DNA from 4 places in the Shewanella carassii genome. Region 2 is predicted to be linked to each of the others. Evidence: predicted binding sites of a transcription regulator. Region 2 holds the regulator's gene; each other region holds the start of a gene.
The links. Region 2 encodes sigma-54, which starts transcription at its own class of promoters, with help from an activator protein. Its sites were predicted from a motif close to GTTGGCACGNNNNTNGNNT; they were not measured.
Positions count from the first base shown of each region.

Region 1: K5621_RS14335 (YggN family protein) is a predicted target of sigma-54. The motif match lies at 1,196-1,214, and genes of this name have one in related genera.
Region 3: K5621_RS14185 (DUF3192 domain-containing protein) is a predicted target of sigma-54. The motif match lies at 1,978-1,996, and genes of this name have one in related genera.
Region 4: K5621_RS07055 (FlgO family outer membrane protein) is a predicted target of sigma-54. The motif match lies at 1,401-1,419, and genes of this name have one in related genera.

Region 1 covers NZ_AP024618.1:3,160,927-3,164,043, reverse strand. The annotation lists gene K5621_RS14335 (YggN family protein) at 1,277-2,080, shown strand; gene K5621_RS14330 (LysR family transcriptional regulator) at 2,396-3,117, shown strand, end outside.
Region 2 covers NZ_AP024618.1:731,116-734,232, forward strand. The annotation lists gene rapZ (RNase adapter RapZ) at 1-139, opposite strand, end outside; gene ptsN (PTS IIA-like nitrogen regulatory protein PtsN) at 136-579, opposite strand; gene hpf (ribosome hibernation promoting factor) at 582-869, opposite strand; gene K5621_RS03470 (RNA polymerase factor sigma-54) at 901-2,361, opposite strand; gene lptB (LPS export ABC transporter ATP-binding protein) at 2,457-3,117, opposite strand, start outside.
Region 3 covers NZ_AP024618.1:3,135,269-3,138,385, forward strand. The annotation lists gene K5621_RS14170 (Mpo1-like protein) at 59-364, opposite strand; gene K5621_RS14175 (GNAT family N-acetyltransferase) at 377-1,027, opposite strand; gene K5621_RS14180 (DUF2789 domain-containing protein) at 1,299-1,529, shown strand; gene K5621_RS14185 (DUF3192 domain-containing protein) at 1,552-1,917, opposite strand; gene K5621_RS14190 (hypothetical protein) at 2,083-2,421, shown strand; gene K5621_RS14195 (Zn-ribbon-containing protein) at 2,421-3,117, shown strand, end outside.
Region 4 covers NZ_AP024618.1:1,542,785-1,545,901, forward strand. The annotation lists gene K5621_RS07050 (flagellar assembly protein FlgT) at 1-906, opposite strand, end outside; gene K5621_RS07055 (FlgO family outer membrane protein) at 1,665-2,279, shown strand; gene K5621_RS07060 (LPP20 family lipoprotein) at 2,279-2,746, shown strand; gene K5621_RS07065 (flagella synthesis protein FlgN) at 3,033-3,117, opposite strand, start outside.

The DNA.
Region 1 (3,117 bases), 2.0 Mb from region 2:
GGCGAATGTTGCGAAGCGACAAGTTCATGAGCGCGAGCCAAGGAAGGCGAGCTGGCCCTTATGCATGGATGCGTTTGGCGAGTCCTGAGTGTAGCCAATTTGTTTCATAAGCCAGCGGGGATTTCGGCTACGTCGGGGTGTCCTTGGGGATGCAAGGGGCTTTGGACAAGCAAAGCCTCTTGCCCGGTGTGGTTTGGCGAGTGTAGCGTAGCGACTGGCTACGAGCGAGAGCCAGGGATGGCGAACTGGCCGTTGTACATGGATGCATTTGCACCACGACTTTAGGCCGCTGGCACAGCGGCTATCATAGCTTCCAGCTAAAAGTTACTAATTAGTATTGGCAGGGCCTCCGGCGACGGATGTATCCCATTGCCTGCCGCAGGCTTATGCACAGGCGATCCTGTGACTCGCTGCGAGTACATCCCTGTAAGCTCTGCCTCGCCATCCCTGGCTCGGAAGGTCACAGTTCCGCCTGTGCCTGAAAATGAGGTGTATGTCTGCGGGCATATAGGTCGCTTCAAACAAGTTAGCTCTCACAGAATTGCACTGACTCCCCTTCGGAGCCGCCGCAGGTGTTGTTGCAAATTGGCGTAGCCGAGGCAGGGATGTCGAGCTGGCCGTTAAACAGGGAGGTTGTTGTGAATACGTCCCTTATCTCCATGGATGGAGTGTATGCCGACATTTGTCTGGAACAAATACGGTGGTAGCCTCGACGAAAACATCTGACCTACAGGGACGTAGGAAATACCGAATTTGTCTGGAACAAAATTCGGCCCTGTTTTCGACGGTCACAGTTCCGCCTGTGCCTGAAAATGAGGTGTATGTCTGCGGGCATATAGGTCGCTTCAAACAAGTTAACTCTCACAGAATTGCACCAGGTCCCCTTTGGAGCCGTCGCAGGCATTGTTGCCAATTGGTTCGAAGGGGCGACCTGGCCATTGTGCATGGATGCACTTGCTCCACGACTTCAGGCTGCTGGCGCAGCGGCGATTATGGCTTTTAATCCCGAATGCAGTGAAGAAAGGGAATAGTCTAGGCCATCGAGAGTATTTCCTGTTAAACCTTTCTTTGGTTTCTTGTGTCTTATTCATCATAACGGCTACAAGTTGGCAAAATTTGCCACTCGCAGATGGTGGATTTTCATGTTTTACAGCCTTGCTTGATGTTAATTCCTTTAGTATCAGTTAATTATAACTTTGGCACAAAGTCTGCTCTATTCTGAGCCATAAGCGGTAACCAAGTTTACTCGGCAGATTAAAACGAGAGGGAAGACAGAATGAAACAAGCGATTGGTGGATTATCTTTGGTGTGTGCACTGTTTGCGGCGGCGCCTGCTATGGCGATCAACTTTGAGCCAAGAGATGAGCAATGCGAGATGTCGCTCAACTACGACATCTCACTGGAACCCAAGAAGCTGAGCGTCAGTAATCAAGGGAAAGAACACTATCGAATTGAGCCGGGTCGCCTCTATGTGGAAGGTGAAGAGGTGGCCTTGAATGCCGAGCAGAGCAAGCTTGTCAACGAGTACTCGGATGCCATGGCTCAGCAGTTACCCGAAGTCATCTCTTTGGTGGACGATGCCGTCACCATGGCGAGCGAGGCCGTGAGCATGGCTCTGACACCACTCTTGGGTGATGCCGCCGGTGCCAAGTTGGATGAAACCATGGGCAGTCTGCAACAGCGAGTCTATGAAGTGGCTCATCGCAATGGTGACCAGTACTTCCTCGGGGCCACTGAAGAATCGCTGGAAAACGCCTTTGGTGATGAGTTTTCCAAAGAGATAGAGCAACTGGTGCAGCAGTCGCTAGGCAGTTTGATGATGGCCATGGGCAGCGCCATGATGTCAGGTGAGGGCGAAACCTTTGATGAGAAGATCAATGCCTTCAGCCAGAAGATGGAAAAGATGGGCAAGGATATTGAAGTGCAAATGGAGTCTCGCGCCCAGGAGATGGAGCAGAGAGCCGACGCGCTTTGCGACAACTTCCAACGTTTGCTGGTGCTGGAAGACAAGTTACGCAAGCAGATCCCTGAGCTGGGCGAATTCCAGGTACTGTCCGGCAAGGTTGAACTGCAGCAATAAGATTTAAGCTGGTGATTCCCCCTGTATCTTCCCCTCCCTTGATACAGGGGTTTTTTATTGGTTGTCTGTCGATTATGTCATCACTGCGGCGGTTTTTTTGGCTCAAGGCTATCCTTGGGTTAGAGTCAATAACAAAGAATTGGTATACTTCGCAAAAATAATCAAACTGGCACCCAAGTCAGGACTCAGTGACTCTACCCAGTGCGCTTTCCAAAACCCGGCAGCCCACACCCCATTATGGGGTCTTGACGGTGAGGCCCGTCGCTTTTCCAGGAAAGCTTTTACCAGTGTTGTAAACGGCTTAAGGCGACTTTCATGTTAGAACTGTTAGAACCTATCGCTATTTTCACTCATGTCGCCCGTGCCGGCAGCTTCAGTGCCGCGGCGCGTAGGCTTGGAATATCCAAATCCAAGGTCAGTACCCAGGTTGCCGATCTTGAACATAAACTCGGGATCCAGTTGATCCAGCGAACGACCCGTAGCTTAAGCCTCACCGAAGCCGGTAATCTGCTGTATGTGCAGGGGGAAGAACTGCTCCGGGATGCGGATCAGGCGGTGGCCAGTGTGCACAACCTCAATGATGCCACTCGAGGCGTGCTCAAGGTAGGTATCTCCCAGTCATTCGGCACCATGCATATTATTCCGGCATTGCCCGAGTTTATGACCCGTCATCCGGATCTCGAGCTGCAGGTGAGCCTGTTGGACCATAAGGTTGATGTGGTCAGTGAAGGCCTGGATCTGCTGCTGACCATGTCAGAGCAACTGCCTCTGGGAATGGTGGCTCGCCCGCTGATGAAGTGTCAGTTCCTGCTGGTGGCATCCCCCGGGTATGTTGCGGCTCACGGTATGCCGGCTCGTCCGGAGCAGCTGGTGGAGCACAACTGTTTGGTTTACCACGGTGAATGGCATGAGCACAGCGTCTGGCAATTCAAGAAGGGCGATGATTACTGTGAGATAGGGGTTTCGGGTAATTTCAGAGTCGACAATGCGCCGGCGCTCAAGTCTGCCGCTGTCAGTGGGCTTGGGGTGGTTTATCT
Region 2 (3,117 bases):
TGCCGCGGAGGTTATCCAACAGGCTGCCTATCATGGGCAGGGGCAGATTATCCACACAGTAGTAACCCAGGTCTTCGAGTACCCTGAGGGCAACGGATTTTCCGGAACCGGAGCGGCCTGAGACTATCGCGAGTTTCATCCTGTGATCACCTGGTAGAGTTCGGTTGCATCGCTGGATTTACGCAACTGCTTGAGTATCGCCTTGTCGCTGAGCTTTTCAGCCATGGCGGATAGAGTACTCAGGTGTTGCTGGCATTGTTCGGCGGGCACCAGGAGGGCGAACAGTATGTCCACCGGCTGGTTGTCTATGGCATCGAAGGCGATAGGCTCTTCGCATTTGACCAGCACGGCAATCGGCTCTGTGATATCAGGCAGCCGGCCATGCGGAATCGCAATACCATTACCTATACCTGTGCTCCCCATCTTTTCGCGGGCCAATAGGCTTTCAAAAATCGCTTGAGAGGAAAGGGTGGGGTACTGGGCGCTGGCGAGATCGCTAATCAGCTCCAGTACCTTTTTCTTACTGCCCGGAGTGGCACAGGTGGTGCACTCCGGCCGCAGGATGGTACTCAGTTCCATCGTTAGTGTTTTGTCAGCTTTTCTTTGTGTTTAATGACCTGACGATCCAATTTATCAATCAGAACGTCGATGGCGGCATACATGTCGGCATGTTCAGAAGTAGCATAGACTTCGCCGCCATTGAGGTGGATCTTGGCTTCGGCAATCTGTTGCATTTTTTGTACATTGAGCACAACGTGCACATTATTGATCTGTTCGAAATGGCGTTCAAGTTTCGAAAACTTACTTTCCACGTAGTCACGTAGTGAGTCGGTGATCTCGATGTGATGTCCTGTCAGGTTGATTTGCATAGAAATATTCCTCCAAATTCCAACTGTGGATTTATAAACTCTTACGCTGGTTCGACGGTGGTATCATCATAGCCTCGCGATACTTGGCTATGGTGCGTCTTGCAACGTTGATTCCCTGTTCTGCCAGAAGCTGCGCCATCTTGCTGTCGCTTAAGGGCTTCTTCTGGTTTTCCGCTGCCACGAGCTTCTTGATAAAAGCCCTGATCGCCGTGGAAGAGCATTCTCCGCCATCTTCGGTACCGACATGGCTGGAGAAGAAGTACTTCAATTCAAATATTCCCCTGGGGGTATGCATATACTTTTGAGTGGTGACCCTAGAGATGGTCGATTCATGCATCTCGACCGCCTCGGCGATATCGTTGAGCACCATGGGTTTCATGGCCTCTTCACCATATTCGAAAAATCCCTGCTGGAACTGCACTATGCAGTTGGCCACCTTGAGCAGGGTGTCGTTGCGGCTCTCCAGGCTCTTGATAAACCATTTGGCTTCCTGAAGATGGCCACGAATAAACTGGCTGTCTGATTGGCTGCGGGCACTGCGGGCCATGGCAGCATACTGCTGGTTGATCCCGAGTTTGGGCATACAGTCCGGGTTGAGTTCCACGACCCAGCGGCCATTTTTCTTCCAGACGCTAACATCCGGGATCACATATTCTTCGTCCATCGGCTGCACCAGCAAGCCGGGACGGGGATTGAGACTCTGAATCAGGTTGATGGCGTCACGCAGTTGATCTTCCTTGAGCTTGGTCTTGCGCATCAGGGTGCGGAAGTCACGGGCGGCAATGAGATCCAGGTGTTCGTCAATCAACAAGCGGGCATTGGCCAGATGTGGGGTGTCGGCGTTGAACTGCTGTAACTGGATCAGCAGGCATTCGCGCAGATCTCTGGAGGCGATGCCGACAGGATCGAAGTGCTGGATCCGCTTGAGTACCGCCTCGACTTCATCGAGTTCAATCTCAGGGTTGCCCATGGCTTCGAGGATCTCCTCTGTGCTCTGGGTCAGATAGCCCTGTTCGTTGATGGCATCTATGATGGCGGTGGCAATGGCGTCGTCGGTATCGGAAAACGGAGTCAGGTTCTTTTGCCACTCCAGGTGTTCGTAGAGACCTTCGCTGGTTTCTCCCTGGAAGGGCATGTCATCTTCACGGCCCATGGCCGGCCCTGAGGCACTGGCAGCGGTAAAGACTTCATCCCAGGTGGTATCCATAGGCAGCTCATCCGGCATAGATTCATTGCTCAGTGCCTCTGAGGTTTCTACCGTGGAGCCATCGACTTCCTGGGGACTTAGTTCGCTGCTGTCGTTTTCTTTATGGGCGTCAATGGGGTCGTCCTGGCTGTCCTCGGCCATCTCCAAGAGGGGGTTGGCTTCCAAGGCTTCCTGAATTTCCTGCTGCAGCTCAAGGGACGACAGTTGCAGCAGGCGGATGGCCTGTTGCAACTGAGGTGTCATGGTCAACTGTTGACCCAGTTTGAGCTGGAGTGACGCTTTCATTATACCGCTAATCCCTACTCGTTATTTTTCAATGAAAAAATTCAATAATAACAGGCTATAATACCCGGAATTCCCTCCGGATGACATGATCCTAACTATAGCCTGAATTGTTCGCCTAAGTACACAGCGCGTACTTGTTGGTTATCCAAGATTTCAGCGGGTGTGCCTTCGGCAATCAACTGTCCATGGCTGACTATGTAGGCTCGCTCACAAACGTCGAGTGTTTCGCGAACATTGTGGTCTGTGATCAACACCCCTAAACCGCGGGACTTAAGCTGTTCGATGATTTTTTTGATATCGATAACTGAGATGGGATCCACACCGGCGAACGGCTCATCCAACAGAATAAACCTTGGATTAGCGGCCAGCGCCCGGGCGATTTCCACTCGGCGGCGTTCACCGCCGGAGAGGGACATCCCCAGGCTGTCACGTATGTGGGTAATGTGGAATTCTTCCAGTAGCTGTTCGAGCTGTTCCTCGCGCTCGTCGCTGTTGAGCTCCTTACGGGTTTGCAGCACGGCCATGATGTTGTCATGTACCGACAACTTGCGAAAGATACTGGCTTCCTGTGGCAGATAACCTATGCCTTTACGGGCACGCAGGTGCATGGGATCTAGGGTCAGCTCGTCTTCATCGATAAAGATACGGCCCTTGTCACTCTGTACCAGCCCGACCACCATATAGAAGGTGGTAGTCTTGCCCGCCCCGTTGGGGCCCAGTAGCCCGACGATTTGGCCGGTATTGACCGACAGGCTG
Region 3 (3,117 bases), 2.1 Mb from region 2:
TGTCGCACAGCTTTGTGAGACATGTCTCACATTGGTACTGGTAAATAACCAAAAACACTCAGAAACGACGTTTACCACTGACAAATTGGGCCAACATGACCCAGTCAGCCATCAAGCTGTAGACTGGGTATTGAAAGGTCGCCGGCTTATTGTGTTCAAAACCAAAGTGACCCATCCAGGCAAAGCCATAACCCACCACAGGCAGAGCCAAGAGCCATACAAATTGTCCACTAACCAGGCTGAATAACAGAATAAGCAATACCAGGGTCGAACCTAGATAATGCAAACCTCGGCATACGGGATCGGAATGCTGCGACAGGTAGAAAGGATAAAACTCGGCAAAACTCTTGTACTTTTGCTCCACTCTTAACTCCTGTTATTGGTAGACGTCATCATCGGTATGACTGTGGTAAAAGAGCAACTCTCCGGTTAACTGCCCTATATTGAGCTCAACCACAGGTACAAAGCCTTGCTCTCGGAACAGATGAGAATGGCCATCCTCGGTCACAAAGACTCCAACCCCTTCCAGCTCCGGCTGCTCATCACACCAACCCAATACCGCCTGGACGAGCAACTTGCCATAACCCTTGCGCTGCTCGGTTAAAGCTACAGCAATGAACTGTATAATGCCGTATTCAGTAGCCGGCAGGTGCTCCAGAATTGAATTCTCCTTCTGCATCAACTTCTGCGTCGATTGCCAGCCTGTCCCCAGCAGCATTTTCAAACGCCAATGCCAATAGCGCCCCTCCCCCTGGGGAAGTGATGAGGTCACCACGCAGGCAACCCCAACCAAGCGCTCAGCATCGAACAACCCAATAAGGGGCTGCTCCTGTTGCCAAAGCTCATTGAGCTCTTCACGAATTGCGGCTCTGAGCTTTTGTTCATATTCGGCGGCATTGGCAGCCGGCAAGGTCTGCTGAAAAAACGCATCATCGTGATAGGCGTTATAGAGAATTGATGCGGCCAGGCGCAAATCTTCTGCCGTCAGGTAGACGGCACGCAGGGAATCGGGAGTCTGGGTTTCCATTTGTTGTTGTCCTTGTCAGCCAAAAGGGTAGTTTCCAATTTAACAATTTTGGATCAAAGTACAATCTTTTGCTTATCAGGCCGTTCGACTACTGCCGTGGGCAACATTCACACAGAGATATTAAGCTCTGCCGATTTAAAGCAATGGATCTGCGGTTCGATTGGTATAAGCTAAGGGAAAGGAATAAGGCTTACTATCTGTTTTATGAAGGCTTGTTCACCCGTGACTCATCACCTTGGCAATATATGTCAGGACTTCTGGAGGTCAGAATATGGATACCACCCACACAGACTTGGCCCATTTATTTGAGCAATTGGGACTCCCCAGCAGCAGCAAGGCGATAGAAGGCTTTATCGGCACACATTCTATCCCCGAGGGAGTCAAACTGGTGGATGCACCATTCTGGAATGAAGCGCAGCGCACTTTTTTAACAGAGGCTCTGGCCGAGGACGCCCAATGGTCAGACACCATAGACCATTTGGACGCCCAGCTCAGGAGTTGATTGAAATTGGGATGAGTGTGAATTACAGCTGCGCGTAGGCCTTATCGCCCCAGCCAATCAGTTGTTGATCGCGAAACACCAAGGGGGTGCACTCATCCTTGGTGGTCTTGCCATCACTGTGTCTGTGGCGGGTACGGTAAAATAGTACCTGTACTTGCTGATCATTGGAGAGAAAGGCTTCATTAAAGTCGGCCTGCCCCATGAGCTGCTGCACCTGTTGCTGATCCATCCCCAGAGTCAACTTGGCCAGTTGTTGCTGATTTTGCTGTTGCTGCAGCTGCCAGGACTCCTTTTCATCCCAGTTGGCTTCGTGATCGCCGACATTGACCACACAGGCACTAAGCCCTAAGCTTGCAATCCCCATCAGTGGCAGTAATAACTTGTTCATTGTCACTCCTTGTTATATTTATCAAATGTTGACTTTTGTTAAGCAAATGCAGCAAACGCTATGCAACATGCAGGCCAACAAATAAACTGATAAATATCAAAATGATAAAGCAAACAACTGCTGCACTATGTAGCTATTCGCGAAAATGTGAGGTTTTTTACCAAGATGTCCACTCCACTGGAACAGGTCATGGCCGCCGCGGCGGCAGTAGCCCAAAGCGGCCATACTCCCTCTCTGGCACTGATTAAGGCAAGACTCGGCAACAAGTTACCAATGCCACTGCTGGTTGAAGGTCTGCAGCGTTTCAAATCCCTGCCAGAGTGTGAACGGGAAAAACTGCTTGAAGACGCACCTCAACTGCAAGAAACCGTGCCACAACAAGCTGTCACCACAGTAGAAGTTCTCCAGCAGGAAATCAGCCAGCTACGCCAGGAACAGCAACAACTGAAACAAGAATTCGCGGCCTTGCAACAAAGACTCGCCAAGCTTGAGGGCCAGCAATAATGTTTGTCTGCGAACTCAGGTTTGAATGCTTTGCCAACACCACTATCAGCGCCGCAGAAAAAGCCATCAATACCCTGCTTGAAGCCTGGCGGGCCAACGGTCAGGTATTGGGGCGCGAATTTGCGGTGGCCTTTAGGGACGGGGAGTTCAGAGTCAGGCTGCTGCTACCGGAAGAAACCAGTCTGGCCAACAGGCACAACAGTCCCTGGGCCAAACAGGCGTTGCAGCAGTTAACCGAGGCCAAACTGCTGGCCCCCAAGGAAAAGCTCATAGGTCAGGATATCAATTCCGAGGTCAGCACCCTGGAGCCCCCAAGTTGGCAGCTACTTTATACCAGCTATGTGCATATGTGCTCGCCGCTGCGCAGCGGCGATAACTTGCTACCCATTCCACTCTATCGCATTCCCGCGACCTTCAACGGCGATCACAAGCGGGTGATCCGTTGGCAAACCGAGTGGCAAGCCTGTGATGAACTGCAGATGGCCGCAGCAACCAAGGCCGAATTTGCCGCCCTCGAGGAGCTTTCCAGCCCGGACAGCGATCTGTTCCGCCGCGGCTGGGATCTGCGCGGCCGTATCGAATATCTGACCCAAATTCCGACCTATTACTACCTTTACCGGGTCGGGGGAGAGAGTAAGCAAGCCGAATTGGCCCGTCCCTGCCCCCGCTGTGGCAACCCGGACTGGCGCCAGCCCA
Region 4 (3,117 bases), 810 kb from region 2:
CTGTGCCAGCAGCGGTCTGCAGGCCAGTGCCATATCGATATCTTTACTGGCATTGGCCAGCACCTTATCTATGGCCTGCCCGTAACTGGCACGCCAGAATCTGTCGCTGTTGGGAGGGACGGATTCATTTTTGGCAAACTCCCAGGGCGCGGAAATGCTGTAGTTCTGATACCAGATCTGCTCGCCGCTGATCCCATGATAGAGGCTGAGCTGCAGCTGAAACAGTCGCTGAGGCTCGCTGTCCCACAGGCCCATAAAGCCGGACTCGGCCGGTTCGGTGGAGATATCTATGATTTGCGGCAGCAACAGATACTGGCTGTCGGTAATTTCACTTATCCAGGTCGGCAAACGGTAACCCCGGATATTGATAAGCTCTTCTTTGATATCCAGCCGCTCTTTGGCGTGCAGGTGGGCAAAGCTGGTGGAGGATTGCTTATCCAGCGTTGCCGCTATCCGCTCTGACAGGATTTGCTGGAAATTTTCCAACTGACCATAACGCAGTTGGCTTCTGTCCTTAATACTGGCCTGTGGCACCAGGATAGCGGCCTTGATGGCCGAGCTTTGGCACTTGTTATCCGGGCCATCGAGAATATCGAGCCGCATAACCACCTTGAGCTTGTCTCCCTGGCGCAGTTCGCTGACCAGTTCGACACTGCTTATCTGCGCCTGACTGGAGAGGCTGAAATCGTTTTGGGTCAAGCGCCCCTGGCTGACACTCTGGGTCGATTGAAAACTGCCGCCACGGGAGAGCAGAGCCATGTTGATGGCGTTGTCCATTGCCGCTTCCCGTGCCTGGGTCAGATTACCATTGATTATTTTGGCTTCACCTCGGGCCTCGGTCCACTCTGCCATGGCGTTCAGGCTGATGCCCAGCAGCGGCAGCAAGAGCAAGGGGGGCAATCTCATAAGGCGGTTCCTCAAAATAGGAGTCAGGGTGACGGAATTTTGCCACCACTTAAACTGGTATTGCTTGGCATTCAAATTTTATGCCAGTGAGAGGGGAGGGCTTACGGTGTTGTTTGTGAGAGCCAAGCAGTTGTTTGAAAGAGCCAAGCTAAAGAGCGGCAAGAATTTGCCGATAAGGCATGAGAGGCTCAACCCAAGCCGGTGGTTGGGATTGGGACAGTGCTACATCACTAAGGTTTAATCATAAGGGTTGCATTCCTGTGATTGCATAGTTGGGGTCGTCTCAATCTGGTCATACTGCGATGGTCGTTCTGCGCTGATAAGCGTCATTGGCGGATATTGATATTTTAAGCCACCTAATGCCGGTGCTATTCACTTGACATGCTTAAACCGTCGCCGGATAGCTCTGAAGCAAGAATTTTCAAAAACGGCTAAGCATAAAGGCTTGCCGTTAGAGGTCATCCGAATTGAGCTCTATTTTTACATAACCCTTGGTTGGTATTTTATTTGCATAGCTTTAGCCAAGGAATATGGAGCCCGGCCAATCGACTTTGATGAGCTGCCTTGGCGGGGGATTGCGTATCCCAATGAAGCGGTGGGAATGGATTGGTGCCCTTGTTAATTCGGTAAATACCGCCGTTAGAGAGTGGCTCAATACTCAGTGTCAAGCGCCGCCTAATATGGCCGTTAAGCCAGGTAGAATAAGGTTTACGCCGGACTCCAAAATAAAGTTAACTGCCCGCTCGGGCGTCAGTGGGATGGATATTATGTATAAAGCCCTGTGTATTCTGCCTTTACTCTTGTTGCCGGCTTGCAGCATGACTGCGCCGCAACCGCGAGCCGACATTGCGCAACCTGTGCCAGTCAATCTATTGGCGCAGCAGTTGGTTGATGAGTTGGTAGCTCACAACGATGCCCTTAAGCCGACCCAGCCGTTACTGGTGATGACGCCTGTGATGGTGGAGGACATGCAGAGCAGCAATGCACTGGCTTCACAACTGCAGCAAGGGTTGATGACAGCCTTTCATCAACAGGGCTTTAATCTGGTCGATTTGAACCTGGCCGATGCGGTGCGGGTCACGCCACAGGGGGATTTCATCCTTACTCGTGACTGGCAAAAACTGCCGAGCAATATTGCGGTGGAGCATGTACTGGTCACCAGTATGAGCCAGGCCAAAGGCGAGATGCTATTCAATAGCCGGATAGTCAGTGTTAGCAACAACCGGGTGCTTTCGGCGGCCACGGCGCGGATAATGGAGCAGGAATTGCCGGGCTACCTGGCGCCATCCAATAAGGTGGTGTCAAAAGAGGGCTTGCTCTATCGCTACGAAAACCGTGGTGAAGACAAGGGCCGGATAGTGGGGGATAAGTAATGAAGTATTGGAGTAACACTTTGTCATTGGCCACGCTGGCATTAGCGTTAATTCTCAGTGGCTGTGCCGATAAAGACAGATATGTGCAGTGGGAGACGGAGGCACCGGGCAGTTTTCCCAAGTTGACGGCAGTAGGCTATGCTCCGCTGGCCAGCCAACCGGCCAAGGAACAGTCGCAAAAGGTGTTGATGGCGATGCAAGCATCCAAGATAGCTGCCTATCGGGAGCTGGCCGAGCAAGTCTATGGTCAGCGTTTATCGGCCGACAGTAAGGTCAGTGACTGGATGCTGAAGGGCGATAATATTCAGGCCTCTGTTTCCGGGGTGATCCGTGGTGCCAAGGTCGTGCGTAGTTATCCGGCCGGAGATCATTATGTGACAGAGCTGGAGCTGGACTTCGCCCGGGTGTGGGATCTGTATCAGCAGCAAAATCGTCCGCAACGAGTCAAAGAGATCACTTACTTTTAGGAAGGTGCCAATAAGGCTTGGTGGTGTTCTCTTTTGTAGAGAGTGATGGCACTTTCCTTAGATTAATTGGCGTAAGCAGCTTGGTTTAGCTGCTTTTTTATGGCTTAAGAGTCCTTGCCGATTTGAGATCAGGGGATACGTTTGGGAAGGTATCTTGAATGTTGCCCCTTGGCCTTAGCGCCCTGTATTGAATCAGGAGAAGGCTAGGGGCACAGTAGCGTGGGTCGCTCCAAGGAGCCAAACTTACTCAATAAGCTTAAGCAACAGAACAGGAATGGGGCTTTAATCAAGCCTTGAGATCGTTACCCAAGGTGGCGATGGTTGAAGTCTTTCCTTTGCCGTCATAGGTCAGGCTGGAGGCGTTACGGCTC